2 regions of the Lysinibacillus sp. FSL P4-0201 genome follow, and region 2 is predicted to be linked to the other one. Evidence: riboswitches for the same ligand, from Rfam matches in the RefSeq annotation. Region 2 holds a riboswitch; the other holds the start of a gene.
The links. A riboswitch is a leader RNA that binds a small molecule or an ion and turns the genes downstream of it on or off. The one in region 2 is predicted to bind FMN.
Positions count from the first base shown of each region.

Region 1: linked by a shared signal. The riboswitch ahead of MKY76_RS06410 (ECF transporter S component) and the one ahead of ribE (riboflavin synthase) in region 2 are both predicted to bind FMN.

Region 1 is NZ_CP151995.1:1,334,394-1,342,049, reverse strand. Features, by position in the region: gene MKY76_RS06430 (ATP-binding protein) at 1-198, shown strand, start outside; gene MKY76_RS06425 (methyl-accepting chemotaxis protein) at 226-1,923, shown strand; gene MKY76_RS06420 (STAS domain-containing protein) at 1,962-2,348, shown strand; gene MKY76_RS06415 (sodium-dependent transporter) at 2,920-4,266, opposite strand; gene MKY76_RS06410 (ECF transporter S component) at 4,486-5,073, opposite strand; FMN riboswitch at 5,291-5,476, opposite strand; gene MKY76_RS06405 (hypothetical protein) at 5,621-6,907, opposite strand; gene sigX (RNA polymerase sigma factor SigX) at 6,904-7,458, opposite strand; gene MKY76_RS06395 (ATP-binding protein) at 7,516-7,656, opposite strand, start outside.
Region 2 is NZ_CP151995.1:1,600,204-1,607,859, forward strand. Features, by position in the region: gene MKY76_RS07825 (methyl-accepting chemotaxis protein) at 1-549, shown strand, start outside; gene MKY76_RS07830 (HAD-IA family hydrolase) at 596-1,213, opposite strand; gene MKY76_RS07835 (DHA2 family efflux MFS transporter permease subunit) at 1,422-2,807, opposite strand; gene MKY76_RS07840 (YibE/F family protein) at 3,173-3,949, opposite strand; gene MKY76_RS07845 (YibE/F family protein) at 3,946-5,070, opposite strand; FMN riboswitch at 5,291-5,416, shown strand; FMN riboswitch at 5,533-5,658, shown strand; gene ribE (riboflavin synthase) at 5,858-6,496, shown strand; partial or broken gene ribB (3,4-dihydroxy-2-butanone-4-phosphate synthase) at 6,521-7,147, shown strand; gene ribE (6,7-dimethyl-8-ribityllumazine synthase) at 7,166-7,648, shown strand.

The DNA of each region.
Region 1 (7,656 bases), 270 kb from region 2:
ATAACAGTCACTGATGAAGCAAAAGGCATTGACGAAAAGGACTGGGACAAAGTTCTTCAATTCGATTTAGACAAATTTAATTATGCTGATCGTGGACGCGGTTTATTTTTTGTCAAAAATATGGTCGACCATATTTGGTTCGAAAATATTTCTGAAACAAAATTTTTAGTTGGTATTTCCAAAAAGATTCATCTATAAAGTAAACGTAAAATTGGGGGCATTTTAATGAAGTTATCTATACGAAAGAAAATGAATCTGCTTATATTTGGTTGTATTATTTTACTTACTTCCCTTTTAGCAGGAGTCAATTTTTTTGTTGCCAAGAACAATCTATTAGAAAGTGCTGATACAAAGCTTTTATCAGATATACAGTTGAGCTATGAATATTTAGACGCTAAATATCCTGGTGAATGGTCCATTAAAAACAACCAACTCTATAAGGGCGATATCAATATGGTAGAAAACTTTGAGGTAGCTGATAAAGTTGGAGAACTCACAAATGGGAATGCTGTATCCATCTTTCAAAACGATACGCGTATAAGTACCAATATAGTGGATAATGGTGAACGCGCTTTAAATACAAAGGTTTCTGACGAGGTTGCTACTGTTGTACTAGGAGAAAAAAAGCGCTTCATCGGTTCTGCCAATGTCTTAGGAAGTTTGCATCAAGCAGCCTATGATCCGATTGTAAATAGTCAAGGCGAGGTTATCGGTGTATGGGCAACCGCTGTCCCTACCGCTCCTTATATAAGCATTGCCACAAAATCAGCACTGGAGAATGTAGCGATTTCCTTAGTGATCGCCATTGTAATGATCGGAGGAATTAGTTGGTTCTTACAAAAGCAAATTGTTAATCCTATTAACATTCTAAGTACCAATGCCAAGGAACTAGCAGAACTAAATTTAAATGTTAAACTGTTAAACCCTAAAGGCAAAGATGAAATCGCTGAATTAGCACGCGCATTTAGTAGTATGAAAAATCATTTAACAGAGACGATAAAGATTGTGGCTGGTAGTGCACATCAAATTGCCAAGTCATCACACACTTTGGCAGAATCATCACATCAAACAAGTGAAGCATCTAATCAGATCGCACTAACAATGAATGAAATCGCCGTTGGTACTACCACTCAATCTGATCAGGCTGAACGAATAGTTTCAATGATGCAAAAAACGCTTGAGGAAGTATCAAAGAGCTTACAAAAGGCTGAAATCACTTTAAATAGCGCTATCGAATCCACTCATATCGCACGTAAAGGAGAAGAAGCCATCAATGAAGCGATTATGCATCTAAGTGATGTTACGAAAACAGTGTCTTATGCAACAGATTCTATCCAAAAATTAGGCAAGCGCTCTGAAGAAATTGGTGGTATTATTACCGTTATCACTGGCATCGCAGAACAAACGAATCTGTTAGCACTCAATGCGGCCATCGAGGCAGCACGAGCAGGTGATCAAGGGAAAGGTTTTGCTGTCGTTGCATCAGAGGTTCGTCAATTAGCTGAACAGTCAAGTTTAGCAGCTGGACAAATTACTAATCTTATTAATGATATCCAAGCGGAAACATCTGTGACAGTACGAACAATGGAAAGTAATTTACTAGCTGTCGAGGAGCAAGTAACGATCATCAATAAAGGCGGAAGTGCCTTAAAAGAAATCGTGGAGAAGGTTGTCGAAACTGAAGAAGGTGTCGAACAAATGAAAGTGGCATTTACACATGTTAACGACAACTCCCTAGATGTGCAACAAGCCATTCAAGATATTTCTCGCATCATCGAGGACGCTGCAGCAGCTACAGAAGAGATTGCGGCAACCTCAGAGGAGCAATATGCGACTGTTGCCGAAATTACACAAAGCTCAGATGAGTTATCATCAATTGCTGATAAATTACAAAATGAAGTGAATAAATTTAAGTTTGAATAAATCCCCAAACAAGAAAAGAAAAATGGAGGCGCTATAGGATGAATCAGAAGAAAATTGCAATGAATATTGACACAAAGGCTGATTATATTGTGATTGCGTTTACAGGCGATTTAGAATACGGGATGATTGAAGAAATAAAGTCAGAGCTGCAAACACTTAGCTTAGACACAAAACACGGATACATTATCGATATGCAAAGAGTAACAAATATTGATAGTACTGGATTCGGGATGATCGTTAATTTTGCTAAGAAGGTGTCTGTAAAAGATAAGAAAATCGCCATTATTGTCGTCGATGATTTCATTCGCAACTTATTCGCTATTTCACAGGTTGATAAAGTATTCCCTATTGCCGAAAGTGAAGAACAAGCAAGGAAGATTATTAAAGAAGATTGGCTAGGTGAGCTATCACTTAACGATTATTAATCTCTATAATCATAATAAAAGGTGTATTCCTATTAGACGGAATACACCTTTTTATGTTGTTAAAAAAGAAGATGTCAACGGTAGAAATAGTAACTTTGCAAGGCGAGAGGTTGATTTCCGTTCCGCCAGCGTCCTTTCCAGGGGGGCGTCCGATGAGCCGCTAAATCCCATAGGAGTGACGCTATCAACCATTCTACAAAGTGTCTTTACCTCATAGTAGCATAGTGATCAAATCACCCATTATCTGGATTCTTAGAGGGGATAGGCTCTTATTTTCAATGCGGTGAAGTGCTGAGTGACAACACCTCTTCATAAAGAGTAATGAACTCCTTTACTTTATTTGAAAACCTTTGCTAAAAAGATTGAGATTTTTTGGGTTGGTGTGGAAGGCTTCTTGACTCCCGTGGGATAGCGAGACAGGTGAGCCCCTACACGTAGGAAGCTGCTGGCACTCGCCTAAAGGAAAGCAAGTAGCCTTGCAACAGAAATCCATTTCTACACCTTTCTATTGGCTGTTTTGTTTTTAACACTAAGAGAAGGTATTTTTCCTATGGCGGAATATACCTTTTCTTTAATATTGCAGTAGCATATTAACAAACACAACTAGAATGATAATCGGTACAACAACTAGCATTAACATACGATATGTCGAATAATAGCCTTGTCCCATTTGACTACCCGTTAGCAATTCTCTCTTCACAAATTCTTTATCCACTACATAGGCAATAAAAATAGCAATGAATAAATTCCCTAGCGGAAGCATGATATTCGACACTAAAAAATCGGTTGCATCAAAGATACTTTTCTCAAAAATCATTATATCCGATAAAACACTCGAAGAAAGTGCTGCTGGAATAGCTGCAATAAATACGACTATACCAAGTAAAAGCGTCCACATCGGACGGGATTTCTGACTATGCTCCATAAATGCCGCTACGATAATCTCATATAAACTAAATGATGACGTTAATGTAGCAAATAAAAATAGCAATAAAAACATGGCTAAAAACACTTCACCAAATGGCATTTGACTAAATGCTGTTGGTAGCACCATAAATAGCAAGCCTGGACCCGCTGCTGGCTCTAAATCAAAGGCGAACACAACAGGGAAAATCGCTAAACCTGCTAAAAATGAAACAAGCACAGTTAACAGCACTACAGAACCCGCTGAATTCGGAAGACTGACATCTTTTTTTAGATAAGAGCTATATGTAACTAGACAAGAAAAGCCTACTGCTAACCCAAAGAACGATTGCCCTAGGGCTTCTAATAATGCCTTACCCGTAATATTCGAGAAATCAGGCCATAAGAAGAATTTTACCCCTTCCATTGCCCCATCTAATGTAACTGCACGCACAACAAGGACAATGAACATTATGAAAAGTAACGGCATCATCCATTTATTGGCCTTTTCAATCCCATTTTGTACACCTAATGAAATCACAAGTACGTTGGCTAATGTAAACAACACTAGACCAACTAGCGTAATCCAAGGCGTGCCTATAATTTTTCCAAATAATTCAGTTGGATCTACTGCTGGATCAATTACCGCGCCAGCTACACCTAGCCCGCTATAAATAAAGATCCAACCTCCAACTACGCTATAAAAAGTTAATAATAAAAAACAGCCTAGCACGCCCATTCGACCAATCCAAGCCCAGCCTGGCTTAGTTGGAGCAATTTTTTTATACGCTGTTACAGCCTCGGATTGTGTACCACGTCCTAAAACATACTCGGACAATAACATCGGTAGTCCTATTAACAAGGTAAATAATACAAAGATAAGGAAAAATGCTCCTCCACCACTTTGTCCTGTTACATAGGGAAGTTTCCAAATTGCCCCTAGTCCGATCGCCGCACCAGCTGATGCTAAAATAAAACCTAATTTACTAGACCATTGTCCTTTTTTTCCACTCATCTCTTCAAACTCCTCAAACATTCTAAACTCTTCTCTATTTTACATGAAAATATAGCTTTCGACTAGGTTATAATTATAAAGTACTAGTTAGCTTTTTTACCCCATTACTTTTTTCTATATTTATCCGTTAGTTTTGCCTTTCTATTCTTCACACTTTTCCCTATCCATCATTCCTTCCAACAAAAAACCTCAGGTATGTTCACCCGAGGTTAGTAAAAATTATTTTGTTATATAGATAGAACGCTGGCGGTCGATCCACTTGCGCATAGTTGTAAATAAAAACGCCATAATAGCCGTTAATAAAATACCTTTCACAATGTTAAATGGTAAAATCCCAGCGATAATCATTTTATAAAGTGAGTCACCTACAACAGGTTCCATTCCTAAGAAGTATGTGTACATCGGTAAAAATACTGCGTAGTTTAAAATACTCATCCCTACTGCCATTACGACTGTTCCTGTCGCTAAACCTCCAACAAGACCAGCAATTGTTTTAAAGCGATTAAAAATAAGGCTTACAGGCAAAATAAATAAAATACCTGTTGCAAAGTTGGCAATATGACCTACTGGTACACCTGTTGGCGTTCCAGAGAAAATCCAATCCAATACATTTTTAAATAATTCTACTAAAATACCAGCTACAGGCCCCATTGTGATGGCTGCTATTAATGCAGGCATATCACTAAAGTCGACTTCCAAGAATGCTGGGAATGGTGGAATTGGGAAATTAAAAAGCATTAATAAAAACGAAATACTGCTCAGCATGCCAATCGTAATAAACGATTGAAGTTTAACATTTTTCTTCATAGAAAACTCTCTCCTCTTTGCTGATTCAATCTCGCAAGAAGAAAGGTGACGATCTTTCAATTGTTAGCACGAAAAAACCCTTATGCATAAAGAGCACAAGGGAGAAAGGCATGACGAATAGGCGTCAATTTAAACTATTTTTGAGCACTGTTTAAAAAGCCATACAAAAAAAGCGCTCGGTCATAGTTTATTTCATAACAATGAATGACGATCGTACCTCCATCTTCTCCCATCCAGACTTTAACTGTCGGCCTCGGAATCACACCAAGTCAGCCATGCAAATAAATTTGCACAGGTCGCGGGCTGAAGAGCGAAGCATAAACCATTCGAGTTAATGGAAACATTAACGGTTCACCACTCTATTACCGCCGGTCGGGATTTTCACCCTGCCCCGAAGATGAATCATATTATTTTATACTACAACCTTACTATAATTAATTATTAAGAAAAAGTAAATAGTTCTGCTTAAAAAATTCCGATTAGATTTGTAAGTATTGTAAAAATGGAGCATTCCATGTTACAGGAATGCTCCATTTTTTGATTTTGACTAAGGCATATATTGTTTATTTGGCCCCACAGGCTTTGGCAAATACGTTTTTAAATCGAATCCTTCCCAGCTTTCTTGGACCACATTATCCAAGCGTAATTGTTGGTCAAAGCTAGCAGCAGTTAACATCATAGCTTCAATTAATTGGGTAGCGCGAATTGGCTCCATCGATGCTAAATCTAAGGGAATATCGAATGTTACGACTACACCTTCGGCTTCCTCTTTCACGGTATATGTTACGTTTTCAGGAACGACTGTTACATAAACATCATCATTTTTGTTTTTCATTAGTGTAAGCGCCTCTGTAACATTAGCAAATGTTTGACGGAAATCTGGTGACAGGTATTCTGCCCCACTACCATCTTGGTATAAATAATAATTAAAATGCTTGGCGTTTGTTAATGACATAGCTTGACTTGGCTCACCCTCCTGAGAAAACTCATAAGGTGTGCCATCTTCATTTTGAATCTCAACTTCCGTATATTCAGAATCCGAGAAGGTATCCTCTAAAGTCCCTTTGTACTCATTAACGGTAGCTGATGCAACATCATAGTCATTGTCCTTTGGTAATACGTGGACAAGCTTGTCTTCCTTCTCCTTCAGTTCACCTTTAAAAGGATGATAATCCGTAAACCCTTTGGCTTCTTCATCTATTTGAGGAGCATATTTTTCATACATCTGTAGGGTAGAAGGCTTTTCTGTTCCAAAATCAGTTGCTACACGCTCATTTGGTATCACATATGTCATTGGAACACTTTCTGCATCGCGTCCTGCCAAACCAATACGGAAAACGACAGCATCTTTCACATCTTCCTCATAGACAGACGACCGTAAAGATAACATACGCTCATGCTCCGATACAATACTGGATTGAAGTGCCTCATCCTGGGTAGCTGCCTCTTTAGCAGAACGATCTTCCTGTAACGTAGAGTAATTAGCCGTTTCTGGCGTACTAGCTAGATCTTTTTGGCTAGCGTCATTATTCATGAACATGAAGCCAACGAGTACCGTTATCGCGAAAACTGCTGCTACACTCGTAAAAATCGGCATTTTTCGGAACTTAAATCGTGATGGTCGTTCATCTTGAATCAAAGATTTACTTGCTTGTTGTGCTTCTTCATTCTCTATAGGTTGTTGTATCGCTTCTTGTAGGTGACTATTATCCTGCAAGCGAGCATCTGCCATTAACCGATTTAATATTTCTTCTTTTGAACGGCGGTCAGAAAGCTTAGGGGCATTGTTCAAGACATGTTCAAGCTGTTCATCATCAAATGGCTTATGTGTCATTGCCGTTTCGCCTCCTGTTCTCTAATCGGCTGTAGCTGTTGCCTTAAAAATTTAATGGCTCGATGCTGGGTCGTTTTTACCTTAGCTTCTGTCCAATCTAGTATTTGCGCTGTTTCTGCAATCGATAAATCTTGAAAATAGCGCATAATAATGACCATTTTTTGGTCGCCTGTACAGTTTTCAAGTGCTGATTCTACCTGCATAAATTCATCACTGGCCTGTAGCATATCTTCCGGTGATGGCGTGGTTGAATGGAGCTGTTCCGTTTCCCAGTCAAAGAAATCATGTGAATGCTTTTGACGTACAGCTTGCTTTCTAAAATGATCAATTGCTACATTTTTAGCAATAGCAAATAGCCAAGTTTTCTCACTACTATTGCCTGCAAATTGATCGTATGAGCGCAACACTCGTACATAAACTTCATGTGCTAAATCTTCGGCAAGTGTACGGTTTTTTACTAAATATATTAAAAACTGAAACACGTCTTGGTGATATGCATCGTATAGTCGATGGAACACGGAGTCATTCAAAGCACTCCACCCCCGTTCTATAATATTTGTCGTCTTACATTCATAGAAGTTACAGCCAATTAATAGCAATACTTGTTATTAATCGAACGGTAAATAAAACGTGAAGGTCGTACCCTCTTTCAACACACTGTCTACCATAATATTACCTGAGTGTGCCTTCACAATATTTCTAGCAATGGCTAAGCCGAGACCAGTTCCACCCTTGGAACGAGTACGTGC
Region 2 (7,656 bases):
GGAGGACGTATTATTGGCGTAGTAAGTGCCATTATTTCGAACGAAAAAATGGATAGTATGCGTCTATTGGCAACTGAGCTTTCGAGTGCTGTAGAAGAAATGACAGCTACAAATGAAGGATTAGCCACTGCCAGTAAGGATGTATCCAATCGTTTGGAAGAGCTATCTAATTTCGCGGAATCGATGACAGGCAATATTGAACAAATTAATGTGATTGTCCATTTAGTAAAAGATTTAGCTATGAAATCGAGAATTCTTGGTCTAAACGCATCGATAGAAGCAGCACGTTCAGGTGAGCATGGGCGTGGCTTTGCGGTGGTCGCTTCTGAAATACAAAAAATGTCCCAGAGTAGTACAGAAAGTGCTGATAGCATAACTGTGCAACTAGAAAATATTAAACAATCCATCGATCAGGTAAATGCATCAACAAATCAAATTGCTGCGTTTACACAGCAGTTTGCTGCGAGTATGCATGAATTAACAGATGCCTACAAAGGGGTTAATAGTACAGCAGAAAAGCTAATGCAAATTAGTGACATCAAAGGATAGGCATATAAAAAGGATAATAGACAAGTGCTATTATCCTTTTTCATGATTAAATGATCTCTAAAATTTCCTGTGGTGTTGAGACACTGTATTCAGGTTCGTCATTTTGCACGACTTCTTTGGCATCATAGCCCCATTCCACCCAAATAATTGGTATACCGGCTTTCTTACAAGCAACAATATCCCTTTGCTCGTCTCCAATGTATACGACGTTAGACGAGTCGACATTTGCTTCCTTTAAAAACTTTTTCATTACTTTGTCCTTACCAAAAATGCGGTTGGAGCAAAGTACATCTGCTACACAATGAATACCGTTCATTTTAAGAAATTCTAAAATATTCTCTTTAGAGTTTGAGGAAATAATCAGGATTTTATAGCCTCTTTTATCAATCTCTATTAATAGTTCCTTCATTCCTTCAAAAAGATGAACATCATTTAATGATTGACGATACAATTTATAAAATTGCGGTAAAATCATAGGCAACTTATACATTGGAAAGTCGAATAATTTACTGCGTTCTGAAATTGATAATTTTTTTAATGTATCAATTTCCTTTAATTCAATGCCTTTAAATTTATATTTTTGGGCTAAAGTATTCCATGCTGAGGCAAACACAGCAGTAGAATCTGCAAGCGTCCCATCAAAATCAAAGATAATATGCTTCATTGCAAACTTTCTCCTTTTTCATCTCGTTGTATTGACGTTCTATGCTAAAAAATGTTACATGGAATGGGCATCTAGTATTCTTGCAATAACAACCATTTTGAGCGTACGTAAACATCTTATGGTAAATATTATCAGAAAATACGGCGATTGCAATGAAAATGGTACAACAAAAGGAGGTGTCTCAAAAGTCCATTGAGACACCTCGACATTATTGTGTTTTTTTCAAAAAGAAGGAGAGTATGACATTGATTATTGCCAGAACAAAACTGATAGAAAAGACAAAGGCTGAACCTGAAGCTGCTGCTTCTTGCGTATTAGTTGTTATGTCACTTAGGAGGTGCTGTTGTTTTGCTGAGAACAACGACACCATCACAGCAATACCAATTGCACCAGAAACTTGCTGAGAGGTTTGTGTAATCGCAATGCCATCTGGAAAGTATTGTCTTGGTAAGGCATTCAGCGTATTTGTTTGAACAGAGGCTAATACCATTCCAACACCAAGCATCATGATAATATGCGTTACGACTAATAGCCAAGTAGCTGTTTCTGTACCAGATAAAGCATAAAGTCCATACCCGATTACAACAAGTATAGTGCCAGGCGTAATGACTGCACGAGGGCCATATTTATCGAAGAATTTACCGATTGTAGGGGCTAATATACAGTTTAATAGACTACCAGGAAGCAACATTAAACCTGTCCCAAAAGCCGATACGAAAAGGACCATTTGCATATACATAGGAAGCACTACCAGCATAGACAACATATTGAAGAAGTTAATCATATTCATAAGAAGACCTAACACGAACATGGGGTATTGAAACGCTGTCAAATTTAACATCGGATGTTGCATTTTCAATTGACGTAATACAAATAAACATAAGGCGATTACCCCTAGCAAAATGGTGCCTAGTACAGTAATATTTGACCAGCCTAAATCTCCGCCAGCACTGACACCATAAACGATGCCACCAAAGCTAATGGTAGATAAGAGAATGGACCAAAGATCAATAGCCAGCTGCTTTATTTCATTTACATTAGGAATAAAGATAAAGCCAAAAATAATAGAGAATAATAGGAAGGGGATGGTAACCCAGAATATCCAGTGCCAGGACAAACTATCTAAAATCATCCCAGCCAAGGTTGGACCGAAAGCGGGTCCAGCTAAAATAACGAGACCCATTACGCCCATAGCACTACCACGTTTATTAGCTGGGAAAATTGTGAAAATCACATTTTGCGTTAAAGGTAATATAATCGCAAGTCCTGCTGCTTGAATAATACGTGCTAAAAGTAGGACAGCAAAGACGGGTGCAACGGCGGCAAGTATAGTACCAATTATCGAAAAGAGTAAAGACGCCATAAACATTTGGCGAGTAGTAAACTTTTGCATTAAAATGCCTGTTACAGGTACTAAAATGCCTAATGTGAGAAAGTATCCTGTTGCAAGCCATTGGATGGTTGTAGCGTCCACATCGAAGAGCAGGCTTAGCTCTCCAAGTGCAATATTTAAAGCTGTCTCACTAAACAATCCTACAAAGCCAGCTACTAAGAGAGCAGCCATAATCGGACTTGTTTTTATTTCTTTATTCACAGTAAAAGCTCCTTTAATAAATGTTAGACGATCATAGGAGATTAAAATACAGAATATTTAGAAATTAATAGACGAATTTCTAGCAATCTTTTATTTTCTGCACAATAAAATGACCATGACGATGTTATCGTGATGTGGATTATCAGCGATCGTTTTTCCTATTAGCCAGTACACCTCCACGATACTGGCTTTTCTGATTTTTACTATAGCAAAAAAATTTTCTCGAATGTAAGTATTAATTCTAGCTTCATCTATACGATTTCACAATTTGGACAAACATTTTTGACATAGCATTCATTTTTTGAATGAATTAGAGGAGAAACGACGAGCACCTATCACAAATGCATGATAGGTACTGGTAATTTTTATAAAAGTTTTTCTGTTTTTTCGCGTGTTCGAATTAAATAAAAGGCATTGATGCAGGCGGCAATCGGAATAATCAATGCAATGCCGATTCCTGCACAAAAAATGGTTGTCATTTCGGCACTAAAAACCTTGGAGTTAACAATTTCCCCAATCGAATAGGAGAGGTCCTTGAACCAGATTAATAAGCTTAAATAGCCACCAAAGAAAGCAAAAAATAACGTATTAGTATCGGTTCCTAATATATCTCTTCCTATGCTTAAGCCAGCTGTAAATAATTTTTTTCTACTCATCGAAGGATTGCGATAAAAAATCTCATGCATAGAGGTAGCGATGGAAATGGCTACATCCATAATGGCACCAATCGTACTCATAATGATGACTGATGCACCAATCTGCACAAAATTAACACCAATGTAGAGAGAAAAGATGCTGATTTCTTCAGTTGATTCTTCGCCAAACCCTTGGATCATCGACTTTTCCGTTACAAAGGTAATAAAGAGTAGTAACATACCTATCGTCACCATCGTCGAGATAAAGGCTGTAATGGTTTTACTGTTTGTTTTATTGATATAGAAAAGACTAATACAGCTAATGACCGTACAGGCAATAAACGTCAAGATGATGGGGCAATTTTTAGGGTTTGTCATTAAAAAAATGGTGACAAAGAGCACACCAAAGTTTAGGAATAAAGAAAGAAATGAGCGTATCCCCTGTCTACCGCCGACAAGTACCATTAACACGAATAATATAACTGCTAATAAGACGACAACATTCATCCTTGAACCCTCTTTCGATTGATGAAAAATATAGCGGTATACTGACTGATAGGAATCGTAAGGACAACACCAATACCCCCTGCTAAGGCACGGGCTAATTCTAAAGAAAGATTTAAGGACAATGTAAGCCCTAATGTGGAAGAATTTTTTAAATAGAGAATAATCATAGGTATGGAGCCGCAAAGGTAGGCAAAGAATAAGATACTTGTAATGGTACCCATAATATCTTTACCGATTTCATGTCCCGAAGATTTCAGAGCCTTGACAGAGATTGTAGGATCTTGCTCGTATAAAGCAAAAATCGAGGAAGCCATTGTAATAGAAACATCCATTACTGCCCCAAGTGAGCCAATAAATAAACCTGCCATAAAGACGGTACGATAGGGACGTGTTAAAAATTGCATTTCTTCATAACGAAGACCATTTTCACCTGTCAACCACATTACAATAGAGCTTATGATAAGCGCTATAACAGTGCCTAAAAGTGTGGACACGATGGCTACATATGTTTTTGTATGCAATCCACTAATAAGTAGTAGCGAAATAATCGTAAATAGCAGGGCGCAAATGCCGCTGACTAATAACAGGCTTACGCCCCCATGCTTCACATAAAGATCTAATGCGAATGATAAAATCACAGCATTGACACTCAAACTAATGATAGAAAATAAGCCTTGTCTTTTACCTACAATAAGTAGGGCAAAAATAAAAATCCATGCAATCATTACCATGGTTTGATCTCGTTTTAAATCGAGAATGGTTCCTGTTAAAACAGATTGTGTTTTGCGATCATCTAGCGTGACAAAGATTTCATTGCCTACATGGTATTCTTGATCAAAAGCACCAGACGAAGAATAGTCATTCGTCAAATGAATGGATTGCCCCTTATGCTGACCATTTTTGATAATGGCCATAATCTCCTGTGTAAACAAAAAATCCTCATTTTCATACATATCTGTCATGGGTTCTGATGCTGTTACATCCACTTGCGTTATTTCCGCTATCGGTCGATCATAAAATTGTTCGTTATGATGTACGAAAACGATCGAAACCCCACAACAGAGTGCTAATAGGGCATAGAAAATAGCTTGTTTAAAAGGTATATTTTTAAAAAATGTCAAGTAAATGACCTCCAAACTGCTAGACTGAATAGTCACTTGTAAAGGAACGTTTTTTTGATTAAGAAGTTCCATAAACAGGTTAAATGTCATCATTTTAATAATATCTTTTACATTTTTCAAGTCGAGTCAGAGCTGTTTAAAATTTATGCTTCGAAAAAAATTTAAAAAGAAGGATGGATAATATAATAAAATAGTGTTATCGTAAGACTAGCTAAATAAAAATATTCTTCGGGGTAGGGTGAAATTCCCGATCGGCGGTGATGAAGCAATTCAAAGTCCGTGAGCGCAAGCTGATTTGGTGCAAATCCAAAACCGACAGTTACAGTCTGGATGGGAGAAGGGTAAAAATGCGAACTTTTTAAATTGATACTAATTTAGAAGGTTTATTTGACTATGCATTTATTACAAAACTTCCCAATCATCTTGTGGGAAGTTTTTTTATTTAGCTACAATCGAATAGAAGATGTTCTTCGGGGTAGGGTGAAATTCCCAATCGGCGGTGATGAAGCAATTCAAAGTCCGTGAGCGCAAGCTGATTTGGTGCAAATCCAAAACCGACAGTGATAGTCTGGATGGGAGAAGAACGAATGAGATGACGGTCTATGAAAAAATTGTTTTCAAATAGGCTTATTTGTTGATGTCTTATACTCCCAAAACCCCTTTGATGTAAAGGGGTTTTTATTTTTTATTGCTAACGAGAGAAGGGAGAAGGATAAGGCACAAAAACAGGTGGATCAACTTTAAAAGTAAAGGATAGAAGTGCTAATAAAGTAGAGTAGGTGATGGAATGTTTACAGGACTTGTAGAGGATATTGGTATCATAAAAGCCGTGCAAAGCGATCGGGACAGTATGGAAATTACGGTTCAATCAGCTAAGATAACGGAGGATGTCAAGCTTGGTGACAGTATAGCGGTCAATGGAGTTTGTTTAACAGTGACAAATTTCACACAACAGCAGCTTACGATGGATGTTATGCCTGAAACAGTCAAAGCAACAAATCTACAGCAGCTGGCAATAGGCGATTCTGTTAATTTGGAGCGTGCCATGCCTGCTAATGGACGATTTGGTGGCCATTTTGTTGCTGGTCATGTTGATGGAGTCGGCAAAATTTTGCGAAAACGTCCAGTAGCAAACGCCGTTTATATTGATATCGAAATGTCAGAGGAGCTAACCAACTTTTGTATTCCAAAGGGTTCCATAACAATTGATGGCACAAGCTTAACCCTTTTTCATGTTGAAGCCAATAGTGTCACAATTTCACTTATTCCTCATACTTACAAAGAAACCGTTTTAGGTATGAAGAGGGTTGGAGCAATCGTTAATATCGAAACCGATTTAGTTGGAAAATACATTATAGGGCAATTAAAAAAGGGGCAAACAACGCCAGCTATTACAAGAGATTATTTAGCACAACATGGTTTTTAAATCACAGAATAGGAGTTGATCATCGTGCTACATTCAATTGAAGAAGCCATAGAGGATTTAAGGCAGGGCAATATGATTGTGGTGGTTGATGATGAGGATCGAGAAAATGAAGGAGATCTTCTGGCACTCGCTGAATTCATCACACCAGCAACAATCAACTTTATGGCAACCAATGGTAGAGGTTTAATTTGTACGCCGATTTCGCAGCAGCTTGCACAAAAGCTAGATTTATATCCAATGGTTCAGCACAATACAGATAACCATCAAACCGCATTTACGGTAAGTATCGATCATGTAGAAACAACGACAGGGATTAGCGCCTTTGAGCGTGCGCTAACGATACAAAGAATGATAGAAAAGCAAGCTAAGCCAACTGATTTTCGTCGACCAGGCCATATTTTTCCGTTGATTGCGAAAGAGCAAGGCGTGCTGGAACGGAGAGGGCACACGGAGGCCACTATTGACCTAGCGAAGCTTTGTCATAGCGTACCTGCAGGTGTTATTTGCGAAATTATGGGTGATGATGGGCATATGCTTCGGTTTGAAGAACTAACAAATTACGCTGCACATCATGGCTTAAAAATGATCTCGATAGAAGCATTGGTTGCTTATCGTAAACAATTATCCACTAATAAAACTAAAATTTCTATGTAAAAAGGAGAAGGAACAATGGGTCAAACATTTGAAGCACAATTAATTGGAACGGATTTGAAAATTGCAGTAGTAGTGGGTCGTTTTAATGAGTTTATTACTAGCAAATTATTGGATGGGGCAATGGATGGTTTAACTCGTCATGGGGTTGATTCTGCATCTATTGATGTTGCATGGGTGCCAGGGGCTTTTGAAGTTCCTTTTATAGCAAAACAACTGGCAGAAACAAAGAAATATGATGCTATTATTGGTTTAGGTACTGTTATTCGTGGCTCTACAACACACTATGACTATGTTTGTAATGAATCAGCAAAAGGCATTGCCAATGTGTCATTGTCAACGAATGTACCTGTTATTTTTGGAATTGTTACTACTGAAAATATTGAACAGGCAATTGAACGTGCAGGAACAAAATCTGGTAATAAAGGCTATGATGCGGCAATGTCTGCAATTGAGATGGCAAATCTAAAGAAAATGATTGGATCAGGACAATTTGAATAGTCTTCACA